DNA from 4 places in the Caldanaerovirga acetigignens genome. Region 1 is predicted to be linked to each of the others. Evidence: riboswitches for the same ligand, from Rfam matches in the RefSeq annotation. Region 1 holds a riboswitch; each other region holds the start of a gene.
The links. Region 1 has a riboswitch for cobalamin ahead of cobT (nicotinate-nucleotide--dimethylbenzimidazole phosphoribosyltransferase). Riboswitches for the same ligand answer to the same signal wherever they lie in the genome.
Positions count from the first base shown of each region.

Region 2: it holds a riboswitch for cobalamin, as region 1 does, so the genes downstream of both, BUB66_RS10335 (ABC transporter substrate-binding protein) here and cobT (nicotinate-nucleotide--dimethylbenzimidazole phosphoribosyltransferase) in region 1, are expected to answer to the same signal.
Region 3: it holds a riboswitch for cobalamin, as region 1 does, so the genes downstream of both, BUB66_RS08030 (ECF transporter S component) here and cobT (nicotinate-nucleotide--dimethylbenzimidazole phosphoribosyltransferase) in region 1, are expected to answer to the same signal.
Region 4: it holds a riboswitch for cobalamin, as region 1 does, so the genes downstream of both, BUB66_RS05310 (energy-coupling factor ABC transporter permease) here and cobT (nicotinate-nucleotide--dimethylbenzimidazole phosphoribosyltransferase) in region 1, are expected to answer to the same signal.

Region 1 is NZ_FRCR01000007.1:23,885-26,079, forward strand. It holds gene BUB66_RS06560 (HD-GYP domain-containing protein) at 1-169, shown strand, start outside; gene cobT (nicotinate-nucleotide--dimethylbenzimidazole phosphoribosyltransferase) at 175-1,230, opposite strand; cobalamin riboswitch at 1,316-1,491, opposite strand; gene BUB66_RS06570 (ATP-binding protein) at 1,719-2,195, shown strand, end outside.
Region 2 is NZ_FRCR01000016.1:8,694-10,888, reverse strand. It holds gene BUB66_RS10340 (FecCD family ABC transporter permease) at 1-39, opposite strand, end outside; gene BUB66_RS10335 (ABC transporter substrate-binding protein) at 53-1,006, opposite strand; cobalamin riboswitch at 1,113-1,289, opposite strand; gene ptsP (phosphoenolpyruvate--protein phosphotransferase) at 1,331-2,195, opposite strand, start outside.
Region 3 is NZ_FRCR01000009.1:44,121-46,315, reverse strand. It holds gene BUB66_RS08035 (AIR synthase related protein) at 1-490, opposite strand, end outside; gene BUB66_RS08030 (ECF transporter S component) at 474-974, opposite strand; cobalamin riboswitch at 1,069-1,243, opposite strand; gene BUB66_RS08025 (Spy/CpxP family protein refolding chaperone) at 1,289-1,765, opposite strand; gene BUB66_RS08020 (cyclic 2,3-diphosphoglycerate synthase) at 1,998-2,195, shown strand, end outside.
Region 4 is NZ_FRCR01000005.1:106,884-109,078, forward strand. It holds gene cbiQ (cobalt ECF transporter T component CbiQ) at 1-239, opposite strand, end outside; gene BUB66_RS05305 (energy-coupling factor ABC transporter substrate-binding protein) at 226-513, opposite strand; gene BUB66_RS05310 (energy-coupling factor ABC transporter permease) at 510-1,211, opposite strand; cobalamin riboswitch at 1,353-1,532, opposite strand; gene BUB66_RS11895 (hypothetical protein) at 1,739-1,927, shown strand; gene BUB66_RS05320 (2-phosphosulfolactate phosphatase) at 1,966-2,195, shown strand, end outside.

The DNA of each region.
Region 1 (2,195 bases):
AGGGCAGGCCGTAAAAGTGCTTGAGGAAATGGTAAAGAATTCCGCACTTGATTTTTATGTCGTAGATGTTTTGAAATCCAGCTTTGAGGAAGTAAATAGGGTAAGAAAAAGAGCAGAAAAGGCCGCCGCTGAAGAATACAGGAGTTTTTACGAAAATTTGACTTATTAGTTTAATTATATTTCCTCTTTTGAAACACCTGCTTCCTCAAAAGTCGCCATTTCCTTTATTATCTTTGCTGCCGCCTCTACAAGATTCATGGCAAGTACTGCGCCAGTACCTTCACCCAATCTCATTCTCATGAAGATCATGGGTTTGAGCCCCAAAAGTTCTAGCATTACTTTGTGACCTGGTTCTTCAGATACGTGAGACGCTATCATAAAGTTTATTGAACGGGGATCTATCTTAGAAGCAATAAGGGCACCGGCAGTCGATATAAGACCGTCTATGATGACAGGTACTCTGCGCGAGGCCGCTCCCAAAATTACCCCTGCAATGCCTGCGATTTCCAGGCCCCCTACTTTTGCAAGGACCCCTATTGGGTCTTCAGGGTCGGGTTTATTTACCTCTAGAGCTTTTCTTATTGCGTTTAATTTTTTCTGCAGGCGAAGGTCATCTATCCCGGTTCCGCGGCCGACTATTTCTTCAAGGGGCTTACCTGAAAATGCAGCAAGTATTGCACTGCTAGGCGTGGTGTTTCCTATTCCCATATCTCCCGTGGCAATAAGGTCGGAGCCTTTATCTATGCTTTCCCAAGCGGTGACAACTCCTACTTCGATGGCTTTTATCGCTTCTTCTCTGCTCATGGCAGGACCTTTTGCAATGTTATCTGTGCCTTTTTTTACCTTTCTTACAAGCAGGCCTGGATGGTCCACATCTGAAGCTACTCCTATGTCAACACAAATTATCTCGGCTCCTTCGTGGCGCGCGAGTACGTTTATGGCAGCCCCTCCAGAAAGGAAGTTCACCACCATTTGGGGGGTTACCTCTTTTGGATATGCACTGACCCCTTCATCCGCAACGCCATGGTCACCCGCCATTATAATCACGGTCTTTTTTCTGAAATCATTAAACACCTTACCGCTTATCCCAGCTAATTTTACTGCCAGGTCTTCCAGGGCTCCCAGGCTCCCTTTAGGTTTTGTCAAGTTGTCCAGCCTTTCCCTCGCCCTTTGCATGGCCGTATTATCCAGTTCCCCTATACTTTTTAATGCTCTTTCCAAGATTTCCATAAACATCCTCCTTTTTCCTTAATTTTTTTGTAAAATAAAAAGTCCCTAACTGTAATAAATTACAGCTAGGGACTTTACCATCATCCCTTAGCAAACCTTCCGGGCAGGTCTTCTGGCTTCGGTTCATCTCCCCTTGCGCCTTCCCGGTTTCCCAGTGGCATTTTGCAAGGGGAATCCCCGTCACAGCGGCGGGTCCGCTCAGGATTTTCACCTGATTCCCTATTCTCCCCATCTCGGGGCACCCGAAAGGTTACGGTATTCACAATTTTAACACATTATAATAATTCTCTATTCTTTCCAAAATTCCTTCCATGACATATTAGATTTTTTAAATTCATCAAGTAAAAGAAGGAGTGCAATTAACCATTAGCGAATTAATTGACATGGAGCTTCCTGCTCGTCTTGTTGCTCTAAAGCAAGTCTTAAATAAGTTTCATTTCCCCTTCACTATAATTAAAAAGGAGTTGAAGAAAGGTATGGCTCCAGAAATGAACTCAATTGTAAGCTCCACAATTTTGTCATTGAAAAGTCTTTCGGTATACAGGAGACTCCTGGAAGACCCCTTGATAAAGAAATTCGAAAACCTATTAAAAGCTGCGAAGTCCGGCGATCCTTTGCTTTCCGCTGAAGCTTACTGCGACCTATTATACGGACTTTTGGCTAAAAGCGAAAGGGCTCTTGGTGTTGGAAATTCTTTTCAGAACCTAATACTCGACCTCATGCTTGAAGATGAAAATCCTTTCAGTTTGAGCTCTGAAAGGGCAGGAAAAGATACTGCAGATCACCTTAAAAAACTCGTCAAAACTGATTTAAAGCTCCTTAAGTCCGTCTTTGAATTTAATTTTGAAGTCATTTTGAGCTTCATCAAAGCAAAGCTAGGGCTTGACTTACCTTCTATCCCTATCAACCGCGAACCAAAGGGAAATAAGTTCCCATATCCAGAATATTACTACAGGGAAAAATAT
Region 2 (2,195 bases), on a different contig from region 1:
AAGTAGGTATATTTTTCCAACCCTTTTTTTTGCATCCATCAAATAACCCTCGTTAATCCTTAAAAATTTCCGGGTGAATGATTTTTGCAAACTGTTCAAGTCCATCCACCAATCTGGGAGTGGGCCTTTGGATTATATTTTCATCGACGTAATACACCTTTCCTTCCTTTATAGCTTTTATATTTTCCCAGCCCGGACGCTTTATTATATCCTCCTTCGTCTGATTGCTGCTTCCGTGATGGGAGAAAATTATTATGTCCGGATTTTTTTCTATGATCATCTCTTGACTGTATTCAGGATACGACTTTGCCGCGTCGGATGCAACATTGATACCTCCCGCATTTTCTATAAGATCATGGACGAAGGTGCCGGGTCCTGCTGACGTGATAGGTGACGGCCATAGTTCGTAAAATACTTTCGGCCTTTTGTCCTCAGGTATTGAAGAAACTTTTTCTTCGATGGATTCAACCCTTGATTTCAGATTGGCCACAAGCTCTTCAGCCTGCTTTTCTCTATTTGTAACCTTTCCAACTAACAACAATGCGTCTAAGACCTCATCTATATTTTTCGGATTTAACACCAAGATGGGAATTTGCAATTCTTCCAGCTTTCTCACCGGTTGCTCGTGCATGCTCGTTGCTAAAACTAAATCTGGTTTTAAAGTCAAAACCTTTTCCATATTGGGATCTGCAAACCCGCCAATTTTTTCCTTCTGCTTTGCTTCCTCAGGGTAATCGCAATAATCGGTGACTCCAACAACTTTATCGCCAAGTCCCAGGGCAAATAGGATCTCGGTGTTGCTGGGAGCAAGAGATATTATGCGCTCGGGTTCTTTCTCGATTACTACCTCTCTTCCCATCTGGTCCTTTACCGTCAACGGATATGCACTGTTGGAGTTTTCTTTGGTATCGGTTTTGGAATTCGACTTGCAAGATGCCAAAGTTATGGCAATTGCTACTGTAAGGATGACAACAAGCATTTTGTAAAAGGTGAATTTGCTTTTCACATTATTACCCCCCACATTTTAATTTGCCTTTAAAAAATAATCCCGGCCTTTCAGAGCCGAGAAACATTCTTCTAAAACAGTACTCCCCCTTTCCTCCGAAGGCTTCGTACTAGAAAACCAACAGGCAGGTCTCCTGGCTTCCGGTTCATCTTCCCTGCGCCTTCCCAGGATTTTTCATCCCAGTGGCCTAGCAGTTCATCACCGGTTACAGTGGCGGGGCCGCTCAGGAATTTCACCTGATTCCCTTTTAAACCCAAAGGGTACCTGATGGCAGTTATTCATTTTCCCTAAATTATTATACTTCAAAAACAGATACTCTCCAAGTTATTTAATTTCCTCTAAAACTTTATTTAGCATTTCCTTTATTTCAGCGGGGTTTTCCATTTCTAAAGCTTTATTTGCAATTTCCCTTGCCTGATCATAGGTTAGGGATCTAATTACCTTTTTGACCTGCGAAATGGAAGTGGCGCTCATAGAAAATTCGTCAAGACCCATCCCCAGAAGTATTGGGGCAGCAAGGGGATCGCCAGCCATTTCCCCGCACATACCTGTCCACTTTCCAGCCCTGTGGGAGGCGTCGATTACGTTCTTTATCAACCTCAACACCGCTGGATGGAAGGGCTCATACAGGTTTGCGATTTTCTCGTTCATCCTGTCTACCGCCAGTGTATACTGGATGAGGTCATTGGTGCCAATGCTGAAGAAATCAACTTCCTTTGCGAGGATGTCGGCAGTTACCGCAGCCGATGGAATTTCCACCATTATACCTACTTCCAAGTTTTCGTCAAAAGGTATTCCCTCATGCCTTAATTCGGCCTTCGCCTCTTCTAAAATTTCATTAGCTTTTCTCAATTCCGACAGGCTAGAAATCATCGGGTACATTATTTTAATTTTCCCGTAGTGGCTTGCTCTCAGGATAGCTCGCAATTGCACTTTGAATAACTGAGGATTATCCAGGCACATTCTTATAGCTCTCCACCCTAAAAACGGGTTAAGTTCTTCGGGCATTTCAAGGAAAGGCAGCTTTTTATCCCCACCGATGTCCAGAGTTCTAATTATCACAGGCCTTGGATACATTGCTTCTGCTACCTCTTTGTAAGCCCGGAACTGCTCTTCCTCATCGGGGAGGGTTTCCCTGTCCATATAAAGAAATTCAGTCCGATAAAGACCTATGCCTTCGGCGCCGTGC
Region 3 (2,195 bases), on a different contig from region 1:
CGGCGATGTCGGGGTCTTCGAGGGATACTTCATTTCCAACTTTGGGAACGCCAAGACAGTAAATTATATCTCCGGACTTTGTTTTACCCATGCGTATTTCATCGATGCTTGCGATTCCGATTGTTGTAACTCCAAGTGCTGTCTGGCATGTTGGAATATTTTTCTCGGTGCTCACGGCATAGGGGACGCCATCAAGCCCGCAGGCGGAAAGCTCATCTTTGATTCCCCTAAGAAGACCTTCTCCCGTGGGGGACGGTTCGCACGAAATGGTAGCCGTCAATGTCAGAGGCTTTGCACCTATCGCAAAAAGTTCCATCAAGGTCACCCGACATGTAAATCTTCCGGTGATGTAAGGGGAAACCTTCACAAGGTCATGTTCCTTTTCCCCTATACCTCCGGCTGAGTCGCAAGCCACCGCAAGAAAATTTCCCCCGACAATCCTTATCAGCACCACATCTCTATTCGGCAAAGCTTCATTTTTTATCCACATAACTTTCCCCCTTTGTCCTTCTTATAAGCGAATAAACGAGGGCGGCCAGCGACAGATTTAAAGCCGATGCCACCGTGAGCGGGACTACAATTGCCGTAAAAAAGCCACTGCCAAAACCGGGAAAGAGCAGCAGGCTCGCCGGCGCTAATACGCCGTTTAGCAGTGTTGTCGTTATTATCGCCAAAGTTAAATTCCTTTTACCTATAATGGCAAATACCGCTGCAAAAAATGCCATTTCGATAGCTATTAGAAGGTGGATCGGGGCCGAGAGAGGAAAGCCTGCATTCATGCTGGTGAAGATGTGCCCTAATGAAGAGGTGAGGGCGCCGTAAGAGGGGCCCAGAAACAATGCTGCCATGTACCCCGGGGCTGAATCAAAGGCCACGGTTCCCGTTGGGCTTGGCAATTTTATGCCTGCACCTATGAAGCTCAGGGCTACAAAAATGGCACTAAGGGTGAGAGCTCTTGTCTTTTGGTTTACCATAAGGCTAATACCTCCTGCTTAAAAATTATTATAATAAACGAAAAAAGCCCACAGTCTAATTGCAAATTAGACCGTGGACTTTGCCATCATCCCCGGACATCTACCTTCCAAGGCAGGTCTCCTGGCTCCGGTTCATCGCCGCCTTAAGCCTTCCCAGTTTCCCAGTGGCCTTTTTAAGGGGCTTCCCGTTACAGTGGCGGGTCCGCGCCGGACTTTCACCGGACTTCCCTATTCTCCCCAAAAGGGGCACCTTGAAGGCGCATATTTCTAGTTTCACAACAATTATAAATCTTGCGAAGGTAACTTGTCAAGTATTATATTCCGGGGCCAAAAACCCTTCCCATCGTGCCAAAACCGTGGCAGAAACCGGGTCCCATTCCAAACCCGAGTCCCCAAAATCCTCTAAGCTGCGAAAGCTGTTCTTCAGTAAGAAGGCCTTTAATTTTTTCGTAATATTCCCATTTCAGGTCAAACATTTTATTTCTGAGGTCGCTTAATTCCTTTAGCTTCTCGTCGATGGCTTTCTGGTCGGGGTTTTTTGATAAGTATAGGTCATGCAGCTCAAGTCTGATTTTTGCCATGTCACTCCTAAATTGAGTCATTTTTTGGAAGAATTCTGCCTGTATATCCCTGAGTTTGCTGTACTGTTCATCAGTCAAATTGAGCTTAGATTGCAGTCCAAAATTACTGCCTGAGCTTGGAAAAACACCAGGCACTGCCGCTATGGCCACTGCAGCGGTTCCCAGTATCAATACCGCTGCTATTCCAAAGGCCAGGATTTTCTTTGTCATGTTATCCCTCCCTTAATAGGTTAAATGCCTTTCAAAGTCTATTATAGCCTTAAAATGTGAGGGATTTTTGAGGAGAAAATGAAGAAATTCTGATTGTGCAAAAATAAATAATCTGGGGCAAAAAATTTTTGCAGTGATCATAATAGATATGGCTTTGAAATTGGTAATTCTGTAATGGCATGAGTTTTGCTTTTATAGGTTGTGGGAAAAATAAGAGGGGAGGGTTTTTACAATGAGACGAATGAGGACCATAATAATGGGAGCTGCGGGAAGAGACTTTCATGTTTTTAACGCTTATTTTAGAGACAACGATTTATATGAAGTCGTGGCCTTCACGGCAACCCAGATACCAAATATTGAAGAAAGAAAATATCCTCCTATACTTGCAGGAAATCTTTACCCCAATGGCATACCTATTTACCCCGAAAGC
Region 4 (2,195 bases), on a different contig from region 1:
AATACCACAAAAGCTCCTGGCAGCAGAAAAAGCATTGCCCCTGAAAGCAGCCCTGCGTAGCCCTTCAAGTCTATCCCCGCTATAAAAACCGCTGCAGTCGCCATTATCGCAAAGATAAAAAGGTGGACCCAGAACCCTCCAGCGAATCCCAGAACCATCATCGAAAAGGCAAAAGCCATTTTATAAAGCGGGTTTACGTCTTTTAAGCGATTGTTGTAAGCATATCTATCTAGAAACATCTTCTGCTCCCTTCAGTTTTAAATAAAAATAGATTCCGAGGACAAGTCCTAGCGTTACCTGAAATCCAAAGAGCAGTTTCTCCATGAGGTCGCTTTCGGGCTCCCATAGATTTGAAAGCCAAGGCGTATAATCCGGATTAATATTTAAGATGAGCTCCATCGCCCTGTCGTCGGAGCCCTCAAATCCGAGGTCAAGCTTAAATGACAGAAAAAGCAATGTCAAGAGGATGACCATAAGGGCAAGTAAAAGCCTCAAATGCCGTCCTTCTTTCAATTAAGACCCTCCCCTTTTATCATATTTTCCACCGCACCTTTTGCCCTCTGCTCAAGCAAATCCAGAGCAACGACCGTTACAATCCCTTCTGCTATTGCAAGGGGCACCTGGGTTACTGCGAAGATCCCGGCAAATTTCAAAAACGAAGCTAAAAAACCTCCTACCCTGTCGGGAAACGCCAGGGCCAATTGTAAGGAAGTAACGGCGTAAGTTGCAAGGTCCCCTAAAGAAGCTCCGAGAAATACCGCGATATTTCGAGAAAGGCCCGCCCTCTTCGCCGCCCTATATACCCAATAAGAAATAAAGGGACCTGCCACCGCCATAGAAAAAGAATTAGCCCCCAGGGTGCTCAGCCCGCCGTGGGCAAGGAGCAGAGCCTGGAAAAGCAGCACTATGCCGCCTATTACCGCCATCGGGAAGGGCCCGAACAATATCGCCCCTAGGCCCACACCTGTAGGATGGGAGCAGCTACCCGTAACCGATGGCAGTTTTAAGGCTGAGAGCACGAAAGCAAAAGCCCCGGCAAAACCCAGAAGCACCTTGCCCGAAGCATTAGACATGATCTTTTTTCTTATGTATGAAAGTCCAACCAGCAAAAACGGAATGTAAACAGCGTACCATAGGACGCTCCATGAAAGGGGCAAAAACCCTTCCATTATGTGCATCGCATAAGCTTCGGCATGGTAAAAGGTAAGCATAACCAAGGTCAAGAACGAAGCAGTCTTTTTCACTTTCAAAACTCCTTTCAGATTTTTTAAAATAAAAAACCTCTTAACTACGAAGTGTTAAGAGGTTATGTGTAAATCCATCCTCTATACACCCCCTATCACTCGTAGGTAAGTGTATAAAAGATACAGGCAGGTCTCCTGGCTCTGGTTCACCGCCGCCTTATGCCTTCCCGGTCACCCAGTGGCATCCTATAAGGCGGCTCCCCATCACAGTGGCGGGACCGCGCCGGATTTTCACCGGACTTCCCTCTTAGCCGGCATTTCGCCGGAACCTGTATCCCTTATATTCGATTTTCCTTACTAAAAGATATAACATTTTTCGAAAGGTTTGTCAATTTATAAAACATAAAAGTTGATGCGTCAAATGAAGATTGATATAATTTCCTTAAGAAATCCGGCCAAAAGGTGGTTTTCGTGAACAAAAAAAATTGGAAAGATGAGTCTCGGAGTTGAAGATTTTTTCTCCTTATTCAGATATGGTCCGGGAAGCCCAAGAAATGGTAGAATTGTTATCGACAAAAATAAAAGGCATTTCGAAACGCCTGCGCAAGGAAAAGGAACTTAGCTTCTACAGCGCCGAGGATTTCATCCCTACCGAAGAGTATGGGCCTGAATATGTCGAAATGGCCATTAAAGATGCGGAGTTTGTTCTTAAAACCGTTGAGGAAGCATTTAATAAAACATAAATAAAATAAGGGCAATTCTGCACAAAGGGGAGAGAAGAATGCAAATTGAAGTATATCCCACCTGCGACAGCGTAAAAAATTTGAGCGGGAAAACCGCAATAGTAATAGACGTCCTCAGGGCTACCAGCGTCATAACCACAGCTCTTTTTAACGGCGCAAAAAGGGTCATCCCAGCGCCTTCTGTGGATGACGCTTTGATTCTAGCAAGGAAATTTGAAGGTCACGTCCTCCTCGGCGGCGAGCGGGGCGCGGTTAAGATTCCCGGCTT